Regions from separate parts of the Paraburkholderia sp. J76 genome, predicted to be linked through region 1. Evidence: riboswitches for the same ligand, from Rfam matches in the RefSeq annotation. Region 1 holds a riboswitch; the other holds the start of a gene.

Region 1 (7,763 bases):
TGAAGGGCAGGTTCATGCACGCGGGTTTGCAGCCGTTGCGTGCACGCATTCCCAGGCGGGGTTCGTCGAGCAGGATGCCGACGCGCTTTACGACTCGGTTTTGCAGGCCGTCGCATTGTGCCTTGCCGCGTTTACTGGCGAAAAGCGCAACATCGTGGGCGTTGGCATTTCAAACCAGCGCGAAACCGTCGTGCTGTGGGACAAACTCGGCAAGCCGATTGTCCCGGCTGTTTCCTGGCAGTGCCAACGTTCGCTGCCCATCTGCGAACGCCTCAAGCGTGACGGATTCGCGCCGCACATCGCGCAAAAGACCGGGCTGCTGATCGACCCGTATTTCTCCGGCACCAAACTCATCTGGCTGAATGAAAACGACGCCCGCGTGCGCGAACACATTGCGCGAGGCACGGCCCACTTCGGCACGGTCGACAGCTGGCTGCTTTACCGGCTCACGAATGGCGCAGCGTATTGTTCCGACTATACGAACGCGTCGCGCACGATGCTGTTCAATCTCGCCGCGCTCGAATGGGACCAGGAACTGGTCGCGGAATTCGGCCTGAAGGGCTTGCGTCTGCCGGCTCTCAAGCCGTCGGCGTCGAACTTCGGCGAAACGGATTTCAATGGCCTGCTGGCGCGTCCCGTTCCCATCGTTTCGATGATCGGCGATTCGCATGCAGCCGCAGTCGGCGAAGGTTGCCTGACGCCTGGCGTGGCGATGGCGACCATGGGAACGGGTTCGTCGATCATGATGAACGTGGGCAGCCAGCCCCAGGCGCCTGCGCACGGCCTCGTCTCCACGTTGTGCTTTGCGACTCACTCACGTGTTGACTATGCGATGGAAGGCATCGTCATCAGCGCGGGTTCGACGCCGGCCTTCCTTAAGGAGAAGCTGAACCTGTTCGGCGACTTCGCCGAGGCCGAGCGCGCGTTCACGGAGTACGACAACGGCGGCGTGTTCCTCATTCCGGCGTTTTCGGGCATCGGCTGTCCGCACTGGAAGTATCCCGGCGGCGCACAGATCGTCGGGCTCAAGTTTTCGACGGCATGGGAGCACGTCGCGCGCGCGGCCTATGAGTCGATCGTGTACCAGATCAAGGACGTCATCACCGTGATGGAGCAGGCGGCCAGCGTTGAACTCAGCGAGCTTCATCTCGATGGCGGCCTGGTGCAGCGGCCCTTCCTGCTTCAGTACCTGGCGGATACCTTGAACAGGCCGGTCAGCACGCTGGCGCTCAGCGAGATATCGGCGGCAGGCGCAGCGGCACTGGCGCTGTTCGAAACGGGCCTGGTTCCTTCGCTGGATGCGCATCGGGCAAACCGTGTGATCGCGCGGCGAGTCGAGCCGGGCGCGGGAGTGCAAGCCGCCGAAGAAAATCACGCGCGGTGGCTGGAATGGATTGGACGTCTTTAAATGAACGGATTCTGGAGAAAGCAACGTGGCATACGAAGCAAAGCGGTTCTCGAACAAAGTCGTGGTGGTGACGGGCGGCAGCCGTGGCATTGGATTCGGTATTGCCGAGCGCTTTGCGCAGGAAGGCGCGAAGGTCTGCGTGTCGGCAAACGAGAAGTGCGTCCATGATGCGGCGGCCAGGCTGCGTGAAGCGGGTCACGAGGCCATCGCCGTCGAGGCGGACGTGACCAGCAAGGCGGACGTCGTTGCGCTTTACGACGAAGTAGGAGCGAAGCTGGGCGAAGTCGATATCTCGGTGCAGAACGCGGGCGTGATCACGATCGCGAAGCTGCCGGATCTGACCGAAGCCGAGTGGGACAAGGTCATGGCCGTGAACACCAAGGGCGTGTTCCTGTGCTGCCAGGAAGCCGCTACCCGCATGCTGCGCGCCGGCAAGGGCGGCCGTCTCATTAACACCGCGTCGGGGCAAGCTCGACAGGGCTTCGTCTACACGCCGCACTATGCGGCAAGCAAATTCGGTGTGCTTGGCATTACGCAGAGTCTCGCGAAGGAACTCGCGCCCACAGGCATCACGGTCAACGCGTTTTGTCCGGGCATCATCACCACGGACATGTGGGCGTACAACGACGAAGCATGGGGCAAGCTGCTTGGCGACTACAAGCCGGGCGAACTGATGAAGGAGTGGGTCGACAACATTCCGATGAAGCGAGCTGGCAGCGGCCAGGATGTGGCAGGCCTTGTGACTTTCCTGGCTTCGGACGACGCCTCGTACATTACGGGCCAGACGATCAACGTGGACGGCGGCATGTTCATGTCGTGAGTTGCGTTGCCGGGTTCGACATCGGCACCGCCCGCGGCTGCGTGCGCAGCCGCGGTGCTATGTGACTTAGCGAACTGGCAGGGCAGCGAGCTTGCTCACGGTATCGGCGCAGGCGTGCGCCGCTTCTGCGCCCTTCACGAGGAAGTGTTCGCGGAAGAATCCGACGTGTTCCTGGCCGCCATGGAAATGATGCGGCGTGAGCACGGCGGAGAACACAGGCGTACCTGTTTCGAGCTGGACCTGCATGAGACCGTTGATGACGGCCGTGGCGACGAAATCGTGGCGATAGATGCCGCCGTCGACGACGAGGCCGGCTGCCACGATGGCAGCGTATTGACCGCTCTGCGCGAGTCGTTTGGCGTGCAACGGGATTTCGAAGGCACCGGGCACTTCAAACAGATCGACGTCTTCTGCGGTGTAATCGTATTTTTGAATCGACTGCAGAAAGGAGGTCTTGCACTGGTCGACGATGTCGCGGTGCCAGCAGGCCTGGATGAAAGCGATACGCGGACGTTTGGAAGATGTTGCGACTGCTTGCGATTCGAAGGAAGTGGAAATGTTCATGGACTTCAGCCTGTTTTGTGTGAACAGGGCGAAGGACGGCCGCGACCTTCGCGCGACGCGAATAGACGCAAGCCGACCTGTTCTCTTTCATCCGGACTATACCGTCGGCCCCGGAATCCAACCGGGTCTGCTGACCTCCGTTATCGCATCGTGCTACCTGCAATAACGGAGCGCTCGCGGGCTACGTCGTGGTAAATGACGATTACCGCCGGTGGGGAATTGCACCCCGCCCCGAGAACGCGTTCTTGACGAACGGGGTGTACGGTAGCACGAATCGCATTTTTGTGCATGGCGACATAAGGGGCATGCGGTGCTTCAAGTCGGGCACTTATATGGTGCGGCCATGTTGCTCCATGCGCGGCGGCGGAATCTGAACGGGATGAATGGAATGCACCGCAAACTCGTTTTGGGCAACTGGAAGATTGACCTTTCCCCTCTGAAGTATCCCAATGTAAAGTTAGCGGCAAGGCGGCAGGAGAAACCTTGTCATGAAGAAGTCGCGGTTCAGCGAAGAACAGATTATCGGGGTGCTGAAGGAAGCCGAAGCAGGCATGAAGGTCTCGGACGTATGCCGAAAGCACGGCATATCGGACGCGACGTTCTATACCTGGCGTAGCCGCTACGGCGGCATGGATGTGTCAGAAACACGGCGCCTTCGGCAACTTGAAGAAGGCGGATTCAACCGGTCGATGCAATCGTTTGCTGGAACCGTTCAGCCGGCGTTTCGTAATTCAGTGTCTTCCTCGGACGCTCATTCAGCCTCCTTGCCACGGCATTGAGTTTGGCCTGTGAGTAGACCGACAGATCGATACCTTTCGGGAAGTACTGCCTCAAGAGACCATTGGTATTTTCATTCGAACCACGTTGCCAGGGGTGTTTCGGATCGCAGAAGTACACGGCAATGTCGGTGGCAATGGTGAATCGTCTGTGGCCTGCCATCTCCGTCCCCCGGTCCCATGTGAGCGATTTATAGAGTTCGTGCGGGAGCTTGCTGGCGTGTTTGATCAGTGCATTGACTACCGTCTCACTGTCCTTGCTGGTGATCTTCACCAGCATTACGTAACGCGTCTGGCGCTCTACGAGTGTTGCAATCCGGCTGCCGCTGCTGCCACACAGCAGATCTCCCTCCCAGTGACCAGGCACCGCGCGGTCTTCCACTGTGGCCGGCCGTTCGCTGATTGATATCGCGTCACGGATCCTGCCGTGATCGTCCGTCTTCTGGGTGTGATGCCGCGAGCGACGCATGGCTCGGGTGCGCCGTAAATGTTCCAGCAGCTCTTTCTTCAGGGCGCCCCGTGCCTGAATGAAGAGACTGCGGTAAATGGTCTCGTGTGACACGTGGTGATCCTCGTCGCGCGGCCAGGCATGTTTCAGCCATCCAGCAATCTGCTGAGGCGACCACTGCAACTGGAGCTTGTCGGCAACGATATGGGCCAGCGCCCGATGCCTGACCAGTTTGCAGACCTTGGGGCGCTGTGCCCGTTCCCATGCAAGCTGGTCGGCATGGCTCGCCCTGTAGCCTTTCGCTCCACTGTTGCGCTTGATCTCGCGGCAGATCGTGGAAGGTGATCGCGACAGTCGCCGTGCAATTGACTGGATCGAATCGCCCGCCACGAGGCCTCTCGAGATCTCCTCGCGCTCAGCAAGCGTGAGTGCCAGCCTCGATCGTCGCCGTGGCGCAGGCTGGATTCCCCCAGTTTGCGCCAGAATTCCCCCTACCGACGAATGATCGCGATTTAAAAGCTGGGCGATATGCTGCAGCGACTCGCCGGCACGCCAGCGCTCCCACATCAACGCCTTCTGGCTTCTCGCTATAGTAGATCCGGCGCCTCTGTTTCATTTGCAACACTCCCGCTGCTCACGCAGCGTTCATTGTGTTGCATCGACCGGTTGAATCCGCCGGGCAATGCGGTCGTTCCAACGTCAGGATTCTTTGGTCGCCGAACTGCAGGCTATGGCCGACTTCTGAACCAGCCGGCCGGCAGCCAGTAGCGCCATCCCGGTCAAATGGGCGCACGAGGCATTGGCCGGATGCCCCGGTCTCAGGATCAGGCGAGGGCAGGCCGCCCACGAGAAGGGGGCATTATCGCCGGCGGGGTGCTAGATCGTGAATCTCTGATCTCCGCAATGGGAGGATGGCGCAGCACCGGTCAGAACGGTCGCCGATCGGGGTAGCTTCGACTTTACAGCGCGAGACGGTACCCTGGCCCTTATGCCAGCAGCTGCGCCGATAGTAGTGGTGTGCGGCTTCCCCACCGCGAGAGATCTGTGGATAACTTGCGTCCCGCTCCCCTGCACCCCCTTAAAAGCGAGGAGAGATATTTCCGAGACTGAAAAGCAAGAAGCAAAGCAGCAGATCGGCTACGCCGTTGGGCCAAAAACGTAAGCAAAACGGCCAGATATAGCAGATTTAGATACATCTACTATATGACAGATCCTCTGTGTACATTGTTAAATAACGATCTAGGGCTCTATTGACAGATAAAGATGCCCGGCCTTGTTCTAAGCCTGATTTGATCGCTCCTTCGCGGAACGACGAGGCGCGGGCCATATCCGTGGGCCGCGTTTCAACCGCTTTCTACCCGAAGCACCACCGGTTCGCGGTGCGTGGCGCGCTCATGAGGCGCGCCACGCACCGCGAACCGGTTTTCTTTTTGCGGCTCAGGATTTCGCAGCCACGGGCGCGACGCCGGCCGGCGCGGCGACTTCATTCGGCGCGTCTTCCGCCGCGCCCCGCACCTGGGAAACCCACAGCACGGCCACGCACGTCAGCGCCGCCGCGATCCACCCGTTCTGCCCGAAGCCGATGATCGCGCCGTTCGCGCCATTCGTGAGCCACTGGCCGCCCAGCCACGCGCCGATGCCCGTGCCGAGCGCCTGCACCGCGCTGTTGGCGCTCAGGAACGCGCCGCGCCGCGCGGGCTCGGGAATCGTGGTGAGCAGGGCCTGCATCGGTATCATGCGGCCCGACATCGCGATCATGAACAGCGCGAAGAATGCCACGAGCGCAATGAAAGGCAACGCGGGCAGATGCGTGACGAACAGCACCGGCGCGAGCGATACGAGCGCCATCACGCGGAAAATGCGGCGCTTGCCATAGCGGTCCGCGAGACGGCCCACCGCGCGTGAAGTCATGAAGGTCGCTGCGCCGCCCGCCATATAGAGCCACGAAAGCTGCTGCGGCGCGATGCCATGATTGCCGACGAGCATCGGCGCGATGAACGGGATCACGAGCATGTGACCGGCCATCATCGTGAAGGTGAGCGCGAAGGCCTTCAGATGGCGCGGCAACGTGAGCAGTTGCCACAGGTTCGGCAGCACGTGCGCGAGCGGCGTACGGTGGCCCAGATGCTCCGTGAGCGAAGGCACGACGCGCGAGCCCGCGATCCAGATCGCCACGGAGAGCGCCACGAGCAGCATGAACGGCGCGCTCCAGCCGTAATGCGCACCGAGCAGCACACCGGCCGGCACGCCCGCGATGGCCGCGATGGAGAACGCCGTCATGATGACCCCCGTGGCCGCGCCGCGGCGCGCGACGGGAATCACGTCGCTCACGATCGCCATCACGATCGAGCCGAGCACGCCGCCGGTGAGCCCCGCGAACGCACGCGCGGCGAGCAGCAGATGAAAGTTCGTGGCGAGCGCGCAGGCGAGATTGGAGAGTGCGAAGAGCGCGTAGGCCACTTGCAGGAGGCGGCGGCGATCGAAGCGGTCGATATACGTTGCAGCAAGGAGTCCTGATAAACCCGAACAGAGCGAATACGCGGAAACGGCCGTCGCGAACGCCGCGGGCGTGATCGCGAATGCGTGCATGATTTGCGGGCCGAGCGGCATCATCACCATGAAATCCATGATGACGGTGAACTGCGTGAGCGCCAGCAGCCAGAGCAGGGTGCGTTCGCGCAGCGGAGCAAGGGAAGTGGTCATGTAGGGCTTTGAGCCTGAAAGTAAAAAGGCGCGGCAGGGTTGCCGCGCCAGCAGGATCGATCAGTCGTCGATCGTTTCGTGGGCCGCCTGCGCGCCGCGCCGCCAGTACGCCGATGCGCGGATACGCTTCTTGTCCACGCCGCGCTCATTGCACAAATGCGCGCGTACGGCGCGGATCGCCGAGGCCTCGCCGGCGGCCCAGACGTAACCCTCGCCCGGCGGCAGCCACACTTCTGATACGCCGTCGAGCAGCGGATATTCCGCGTCGCTTTCTTCGCGATAACACCAGATGGCGTACAGATCGGCCTCGGTAGGCAAGTCGATTCGGGCCGCGCGATTCGCCACTTCGACAACCACGGCCACGCGCGCTCCGGGCGGCAACTCCGTGAGACGACGCTGGATTGCGGGCAGCGCGGTTTCGTCGCCGATCAGCAGATGCCAGTCGAAACCCGTGGGAATCACCATGGAGCCGCGCGGGCCGCCCACGCCGAGATACTGGCCCGGCTGCGCCTGCGCGGCCCAAGCCGTGGCCGGGCCGGCTTCGTGCAGCGCGAATTCCAGATCGAGTTCGCCGGCTTCGATATCGAAGCGGCGAGGCGTGTAGTCGCGCGCGGCGGGACGCTCGACGCCTTCGGCAAACACGATGCCATCCGGGCCAAAAGTTGGCAGTACTGGCTTTTCCTCGCCAGCGGCCGGGAAAAACACCTTGATGTGGTCGTCGAAAGACGCCGAAACGAAATCGCCCAGATCTCCCGTGAGCGTAACGCGTACGAGCGAGGGCGAGAGCGCCGTGACGCGCGCCACGCGCAACAGCCGGAACTTCAGCGGGTGACGTACACGGACGACTTCGAGTTGAGACGGGTTATGCATGCAGGACTCCGATGTTTGGGTGGCGCGGCGCGTGGAGAAGGGAAACGGCGTATCAAACGCCTTCGCTTTCGCTGCCGCTTTCAATTTCCTGGGTAGCGCGCGCAAGAATCGCGGCGATGCGGCGCTGCTCGTCCGGCGAGACGTCGGAGCGTCGCAGCAGTGCGCGCTTGAGCG
Region 2 (7,763 bases), on a different contig from region 1:
GGGGCAGGGCACGAGCGCCTCCAGTTCGCCCGAAGTCTGGGCGAACCGCTCGGTGAGGAAATCGAGCAGCGCCCGCACGCGCGGCGCGAGAAAGCGGTTGCGGTGATAGAGCGCGTGCAATGGGGCGTCGGGGTAGCGCCACTCGGGCATCACCGTCCGGAGCCGCCCGGCGCGCAGATCGTCGGCGACGTCCCAGATCGACTTCACCGCGAGTCCATAGCCGCATAGCGCCCACTGGCGCACCACTTCGCCATCCGTGGATTCGAGCGCGCCGTCGAGCGGCACCGTGTAGGTTTGCGTTTCGTCGCCGCGCGTGAAGCGCCATTCATTCACCGGCCCCGCCGCCGAGCCGATCACGATGCAGTCGAAGCGCGCCAGATCGTTGGGCTCATGCGGTTCGCCGCAGCGCGCGAGGTAAGCGGGCGAGGCGCACAGCACGCGGCGGTTCGGCGCGAGCCAGCGCGCCACGAGCGAGCTGTCCTGCGGCGTGCCGAAACGGATCGCCAGATCGATGTCTTCGAGCACGAGGTTCGAGAGCGTGTCGGTCAGCCTCAGCGCGAAGCGCACGTCGGGGTACAGAGCGCGGAATTCGTCGAGCCATGTCATCAGCAGATTGCGGCCGAAATCCGACGTCGCCGAAATGCGCACCTTGCCGCGTACCGCGTTCTGGCCCTCCTGCAAGGCCGCCTTGGCGTCGTCGAGCGCGCGCAGCGCGTGCTCGCTGCAAGTGAGGTAAAGGCGGCCTTCGTCGGTCAGGCGCAACTGGCGCGTGGTGCGATCGAATAGACGCGCGCTCAGTTCGGCTTCGAGCCGCGCGAGCCGGGCGCTGGCCGCCGCGGGCGTGAGGCCGAGCTTGCGGCCCGCCGCGGAAAGGCTGCCGAGGCGGGTTGCCTCCACGAAAAGGCGCACGTCACCGAGGTTGTCCATCGCACGATTATTAGAAAGTCATTGAAAATGATTCAAATGCTACGCCAATTATCAAATTTGATTGTAGCCGCGACAATGCGCGTGTTTTCAGAACAACCGCCGCGCCATGCAACTCGATCACGTCACCCTCGTCACGCCCGACCTCGAAGGCACATGCCGCTTCTTTCGCGACATCGTCGGCTTTGAAGACGGCCCGCGTCCGCCGTTTCGCGTGGACGGTCACTGGCTCTACGCGAACGGCCGCGCGGTCGTCCATCTGGTCGATGCAACCGCGCCCGCTCGCATGGGCGGCGGCTCGTCCGCGCTCGCGGCGCCGCGCATCGATCACGTGGCGTTTCGCGTGGCGCCCGGCGAAGCGTGGCGCGCACTGGTCGAGCGACTGGCCGCGCACCGCGTGCCGTACGAACTCGCTGACGTACCCGCAAGCGCGCAAGTGCAGTTGTTCGTTGCGCTCGCGCCGGGCGTGGCCGTGGAGTTCGTGACGTCGATGCCCGCTGGCGCGGCGAACTGATCCCGCTTCAATCCAGGCTGATTTTCGGAGATTTCGATGCCTATCCCCTTGCTCGCGCTAGCCATCAGCGCCTTTGCCATCGGCACCACCGAGTTCCTCATCATGGGCCTGTTGCCCGACGTCGCGCGCGATCTGAACGTGTCGATTCCCGCCGCCGGTCTGCTCGTGACCGGCTATGCGCTCGGCGTGGCGGCCGGCGCGCCGCTGCTCGCCGCGCTCACGAGCCGCATGCCGCGCAAGCGCGCGCTGCAACTGCTGATGGGCGTGTTCGTCGTCGGCAACGTGATGTGCGCCGTCGCGTCGAACTATTCGTTGCTGATGCTCGCGCGCGTCGTCGCTTCGTTCGCGCACGGCTCGTTCTTCGGCATCGGAGCCGTGGTGGCGGCCTCGCTCGTGCCGCAGGAAAAGCGCGCGAGCGCCATCGCGTTGATGTTCACGGGCCTCACGCTCGCGACCGTGCTGGGCGTGCCGTTCGGCACGGCCATCGGGCAGCAGTTCGGCTGGCGCGTGGCGTTCTGGATCGTGAGCGGCTTTGGCGTGATTTCGCTGATCGGCGTGACCGCGCTCGTTCCTGATCATCACGACAGCGGCCCGGCCGGACTCGGCCACGAAGTGCGCGTGCTGCGCGACCCGCAAGTGTGGCTCGCGCTCGGCATGACCGTGCTGGGCTTTGGCGGCGTGTTCGTCGTGTTCACCTACATCGCGCCGATTCTCGAACAGGTGGGCGGCTTCTCGCCGCGCGGCGTGACGCTGATGCTCGTGCTGTTCGGCGTAGGCCTCACGCTCGGCAACACGCTGGGCGGCAAGCTCGCGGACCGCGCGCTGATGCCTTCGCTCATGGGCATTCTCGTGATGCTTGCCGTGGTCATGGCCGTTTTCACGAAGACGAGCCACGCCACGTGGCCTGCCGCGATCACGGTGTTCGTGTGGGGCGTCGCCGCGTTCGCGACCGTGCCGCCGTTGCAGATGCGCGTGGTCGCGAAGGCCGCGGCCGCGCCGAATCTCGCTTCGACGCTGAACATCGGCGCGTTCAATGTGGGCAATGCGATGGGTGCGTGGATGGGCGGTCTCGCCATTGCGCACGGCGTGGCGCTCGACTCGCTGCCGTGGGTGGCCGCGGCTGTTTCGGTGGCGGCGCTCGTGCTTACATGGGCGGCCGCGCGGCTCGACGCGCGCCGCGCACCGGTGCGCAATGCGAGCGTGGCCGTGCGCCAGAACCTGTGAGCGCCTTATGCGCGGCGCGCGAAAGCAATCCCGGATTCGCGCTCTGCAATGCTGATAACAGTGTGAAGATAACTTCGTTGGGCGCGGCAAATCGCGATGCTAGTCTTGCCTCCATTCATGCTCATGCGCCGCAGCGTAGCGGCGCACCTGGAGGCAACCATGCATTCACCCCTCGCGCTCGTGCGCGAATCACAGCACGACTCACAGCTCAATACGCAGCCCGATATTGCGCACACCGAAGGATCTTACGAGGCGCTCGAACATCTCGTGGGCGTGAACCTCGCCCGCCTGCGCGCCGAACGCCAGCTTTCGCTCGACGCGCTCGCACGCGCCTCGGGCGTCTCGCGCGCGATGCTCGCCCAGGTCGAATCGGCCCGCAGCGTGCCGTCGATCAAGGTGCTGTGCAAGGTCGCCGCGGCGCTCAAGGTCTCGGTTTCGGCGTTCCTGCGGCGTCATGCCGTGAACGGCTTCGAGCATTTGCCCGCCGAGCGTGCGCCGCGCCTCGTTTCCGCCGACGGCCGCTATTCGGCGCGCGCGCTCTATCCGGAAGGGGAGCCCGCCGCCGCCGAGTTTCACGAGTTGCGCATCGCGCCGCTGCACACGGAGCCCGGCGTGCGCCGTCCGCCCGGCACAACGGTGAACCTCGTCGTGAGCGAGGGCACGCTCGAAGTGAGCGTGCACGATCGGCGCCAACTGCTCGCCACGGGCGACGCGATTCTTTTCGACGCCGACCAGCCGCACAGCCTGCGCAATCCCGGCGACACCGAGGCGCGCGTCTTTCGCGTAACGCTCAACGCCGAGACGCCGCCGCGCTGGGACGTGCCGGCCGCGCCGGCTGCCAGCGATGCGGCGCCGCACAAAACCCATTTTGAGAAAATTGTCTAGTCGTACTTTTTCGCGCTGCACGGTGGCGCACTCTGTTGTATCCTTTGCCCGCCGGTTGATCCGGTAATCAGTGCGTCTTCAGGGCGGGGTGAAATTCCCCACCGGCGGTATGCCGGCCGCGCCGAAAGGCCAGGCCGACGAGCCCGCGAGCGCCTGCGCGAGCCTTATTGTGTCGTGCGCAGGGTCAGCAGATCTGGTGCGAAGCCAGAGCCGACGGTTAGAGTCCGGATGAAAGAAGATGTGCAGATGGTCATGTCTGCCCGTTTGCCGCAGCGTTTTGGCCGATGTGCGTGCGTCCCCATTTTCGGGGCGTGCCGCACGCCTGCCAATCGAAGCGTGCCGGGAATTCCTGTCTGTTTGCAATGCCCTGAAACGTTTTTCGCCTAACTTCCGCGAGGAGCGTTTCACATGTCCTTTACTGCCAGTACCACTCTCGCTTCATCCCAGGGCGCGCCGCTCGACGCCGCCGCCGATCTCCCGTTCATCGATTCCGAGCCGGTGCCGCCGCGCATTGCCGCCGCGTTGCAAGCCATGCGCGAAGGCCGCCCGGTCGTGCTGCAGGACGACCACGACCGCGAGGACGAAGCCGACCTGATCGTCGCCGCCGAACGCCTCACGCCCGAAACGATGGCGCTTTTCATCCGCGAATGCAGCGGTATCGTGTGCCTGTGCCTCTCCGAGGAGAAAGTGCGCGCGCTCGAATTGCCGCCGATGGTGGCCCATAACGAAAGCCGCAACCGTACCGCGTTCACGGTCTCGATCGAAGCGCGCGAGGGCGTCAGCACGGGCGTTTCGGCGGCCGACCGCGTGACGACTATCCGCGCCGCGATCGCCCCGAACGCGAGGCCCGACGATATCGTGCGCCCCGGCCACGTGTTCCCGCTGCGCGCGCAGCAGGGCGGCGTGCTGGCGCGCCGCGGCCATACCGAAGGCACCGTCGATCTGGCGGTGCTCGCGGGCCTTGCGCCCGCCGGCGTGCTGTGTGAACTGATGAACCCCGATGGCACGATGGCGCGCGGCAAGCAGGTCGACGACTTCGCGAAGCTGCACAACCTGCCGATACTCTCGATTGCCGAACTCGTGGCGTTTCGCGAGTCGCTTGCCGTGGCGCGCGAGCGTTGCGCCGAGCCGGCCTGAGGCGCGGAATAACGCGCCAGGAACGCACTAAGGGACGCGGCGCCGAGGGGCGCCGCGTCCCGTTTTCATTCCGGCGCGTGTGATTGGCGCGGGCGTGGCGTTACGACTGCACGTCGCCGAATTCGCCGCGCATGCCGGCCTCGACGAGTGCCGGCAGTTCTTTCATGTGCGTCATGATGCGCGTGATGCCCATCTCGCGCAGCACGTCGGCGTAGCCCGAAGGGATGTGGCTCGCGCCCACGAACGCAATCGTCTTCATGCCCGCCGCGCGCGCGGCGTTCAAACCCGAAATGCTGTCCTCGACGACGATGCATCGCGCCGGCTCCACGCCGAGCTGCTTCGCGGCGTGCAGATAGACGTCCGGATAAGGCTTGGGCCGCGCGACCTGCTCGGCGCTGAAGATGCACTCGCCGAAGATCGTATCGAGCCCGGCGCGCCGAACCGAAGCGTGCACGCGCGTGAGACGGCTGTTCGAAACGACGGCGGCGGGCAGCGTGACCCGGCGCAAGGCGTCGCGCACGCCGTTGATCGGGCTCACCGACTCGGCAATGGCTGCTTCGCAACGATGCTCGATGGTCTCGAGAAAGTGCTCGGGCAGCGTGAGGTCGAAGCGAGCTGCGATGTCGGCGAGAAAGCGCGAGGTCTGCTGGCCAAACGCCGCGTTCACGGCGGCGTGAAAATCGATGCCGGGAAAAGTGCTGCTGAGCGTATCGAAGAGAACGCGGTCGGCGATGACTTCGCTGTCGACGAGCACGCCGTCACAGTCGCAGATGAGATGGTCGATCATGCGTGAAACGAGAGGCCGGGCGGCGCAGGACGCGGGGCCCGTGCGTGCGCCTTGCGTGCACCTGCCAGGCAGGCGGGAAGGTGGAAACCCCCAATCATACGTGCTTTTGCTTTCCTGGACGCCGCGCACTCGCGGGCCACGGCGTTCAGAAGTTGTCTGTCGCGTCGTGGCGCTCGAACAGGCCGAACGGCCAGGGTGTCGCTCGCGCGGCTCGGTGCGACAATGACCGGGTCGGGATGCGGTCGTTCCTGTCAGTCCCAAACAGTCGAAAACGATATCGAGGCAATCTCATGCGTGGAATTGCGATGTTCGGCGCGGCCGTGCTGCTTGCGGGGTGCGTGGGCGCGCCGCCGGGCCCGGAAGGCGGCGCGCGCGCGCCGTCGCTCGCGGCTTTGCAGCAGATGTGCGGGCCGCAGGTGGTCGATTTCGGGGCGTATGCACCGGGCGTCTACGCGGCCATGTTCGACGCCTGGGTTGCCAATCGGCGCGGCAGGTTGCCTCAAGACCAGTTCTGCGGCTTCCAGGCACAACTCGCTCAGCAATACGCCACGCTCGGCACGAGCGGCGATGCGCAGGCGCGAGGCGAGTGGGTGAACTTCCTCAATACACAGCGCGCGCAGGCGCTGAGCTGGCGGGCGGCGGCGGACCCCACGCTGCGCGCGGGGTAGGGGCGCGCGAACGAGAAAGAACGCGCGGGCGCGAGCCGACGCTCGCGAGGCGCAAGAAAATACGAAAGCGTAAAAAAATGGTCACGCGGGCATGAAGCGCGCGGGTCCGCGTGACCATGCACTGCAGGCGCGGACGTCTACTGCCGTGCGCCTGCATCGGGGACGTGCCCGACAAGGCGGGCTGGCGGACGACCCATGCGCCCGCGCGAATCGATAAAAGCTAAAGGAGCCTGCGGCCGTGTTAGCGCCCGGTCGGCAGGCTACGAACACCGTTTGATGGCGCGCAACGCAGAGTCGCCGATTTCGGTTAGTCGCCATTGCTGAAGGCCGGATGCAAGGCGCTCCAGTTGGACGAGCTGTCGTTCGAGCAAGGCGTCCAGTTCTTCTCGCTCCATGTCGAGCTGGTTGGGGGCGTCCTGTACTAGCAGCAGGGTGGCGAATTCATGCGGACTCAGCATCGTTCTCTCCGTGTTGCCGCATCAGAGGTCGCCGGTTGCGGCCCGCAGGGCGGCGCAGCGACAGGAATGCGGTGGTATGAGCGAAAGCCTGCGACCGTGCAGATCGACTGGCCGGAGGGACCGGCCGCCTCGCCCGCTTGCGCGCGGCCAAAACGGCATCCAGCCGGGGATCTACCTCGGGGAACTGGAGTGTAGTCAACGTCACTGCGTTGTACAAACCACACCCCAAAAATATTCCCTTTGACATTCGAGCCCGCGCGCAGCGGTGGCGGGAGCCGTCCCGATTCACGAATTTACTTGAAGTTCTTACCGCACCGCGGCACTGAGTGAGCGGTCCGGCCTCGATCCGCTGCGCATCAACCGGGTATCCCGCGTGGGTATTCCGTTTGCGCCGTCGCGGCTGAGCGTCACATGACGTAATGCCTGGAAGTCGTCTGTTTCCGGAACTGTGAGGGCCGGGCCCGGTCTGTGCTTTGTGACTGCAGATACACGAAACTACCGCTAAGATTGAAACAGGGATGGCCAGTAATGCTCGCTACGCGTGACTGGCGCCGCTCGCCGGGCCTCGGGGCTTCCGGTCAGGTGCCACGCGTTGCGGGCGTAAAACGCCGCTTCGGGAGTAGGACACAATGCGCAACGAAAATGAGCCTCGCCACGTCATGCCCTGGCGCATCGAAGACATCGATCTCACCCGCATCGACCGTCAACGCGCCGCCGCGAATGAAGACCTGATGTTGCTTCTCGCCGCTTCATCGTTCATCGAAAGCGGTTCCGACCTTTACACCAGCAACCTGAATGTCTTCTTCAACGGCGACCCCGAGGTCTCCGAATGGCTCAATCGCGAATGGGAGCCCGAGGAGCTTCAGCACGGGCGCGCCTTGAAGACGTATATCCAGTACGTGTGGCCCGAGTTCGACTGGGACGCGGCCTTTCAGAGCTTCATCGAAGAGTATTCGAAGACCTGCTCGTTCGAGGAATTCGAGAAAACGCGAGCGCTCGAAATGGTTGCGCGCTGCGTGGTCGAAACGGGCACCGCCACGCTCTACCGCGCGATCGGCGAGTACTCGGACGAGCCCGTCCTCAAGGAAATCACCGACAACATTCGCAGCGACGAAGTGCGCCACTACAAGCACTTTTTCAACTATTTCAAGAAGTACAACCAGATT

The links. Region 1 has a riboswitch for FMN ahead of U5768_RS22745 (6,7-dimethyl-8-ribityllumazine synthase). Riboswitches for the same ligand answer to the same signal wherever they lie in the genome.
Region 2: linked by a shared signal. The riboswitch ahead of ribB (3,4-dihydroxy-2-butanone-4-phosphate synthase) and the one ahead of U5768_RS22745 (6,7-dimethyl-8-ribityllumazine synthase) in region 1 are both predicted to bind FMN.

Annotation. Positions count from the first base shown of each region.
Region 1 covers NZ_CAJMZJ010000012.1:182,283-190,045, reverse strand. The annotation lists gene U5768_RS22755 (FGGY family carbohydrate kinase) at 1-1,408, shown strand, start outside; gene U5768_RS22750 (glucose 1-dehydrogenase) at 1,434-2,228, shown strand; gene U5768_RS22745 (6,7-dimethyl-8-ribityllumazine synthase) at 2,295-2,792, opposite strand; FMN riboswitch at 2,868-3,035, opposite strand; partial or broken gene U5768_RS22740 (transposase) at 3,281-3,463, shown strand; partial or broken gene U5768_RS22735 (IS30 family transposase) at 3,471-4,632, opposite strand; gene U5768_RS22730 (MFS transporter) at 5,454-6,719, opposite strand; gene U5768_RS22725 (siderophore-interacting protein) at 6,780-7,589, opposite strand; gene U5768_RS22720 (helix-turn-helix transcriptional regulator) at 7,642-7,763, opposite strand, start outside.
Region 2 covers NZ_CAJMZJ010000011.1:185,865-193,627, reverse strand. The annotation lists gene U5768_RS21605 (LysR family transcriptional regulator) at 1-927, opposite strand, end outside; gene U5768_RS21600 (VOC family protein) at 1,034-1,438, shown strand; gene U5768_RS21595 (MFS transporter) at 1,475-2,662, shown strand; gene U5768_RS21590 (XRE family transcriptional regulator) at 2,822-3,547, shown strand; FMN riboswitch at 3,618-3,791, shown strand; gene ribB (3,4-dihydroxy-2-butanone-4-phosphate synthase) at 3,956-4,684, shown strand; gene U5768_RS21580 (HAD family hydrolase) at 4,785-5,471, opposite strand; gene U5768_RS21575 (hypothetical protein) at 5,762-6,139, shown strand; gene U5768_RS21570 (hypothetical protein) at 6,400-6,597, opposite strand; gene U5768_RS21565 (ferritin-like domain-containing protein) at 7,227-7,763, shown strand, end outside.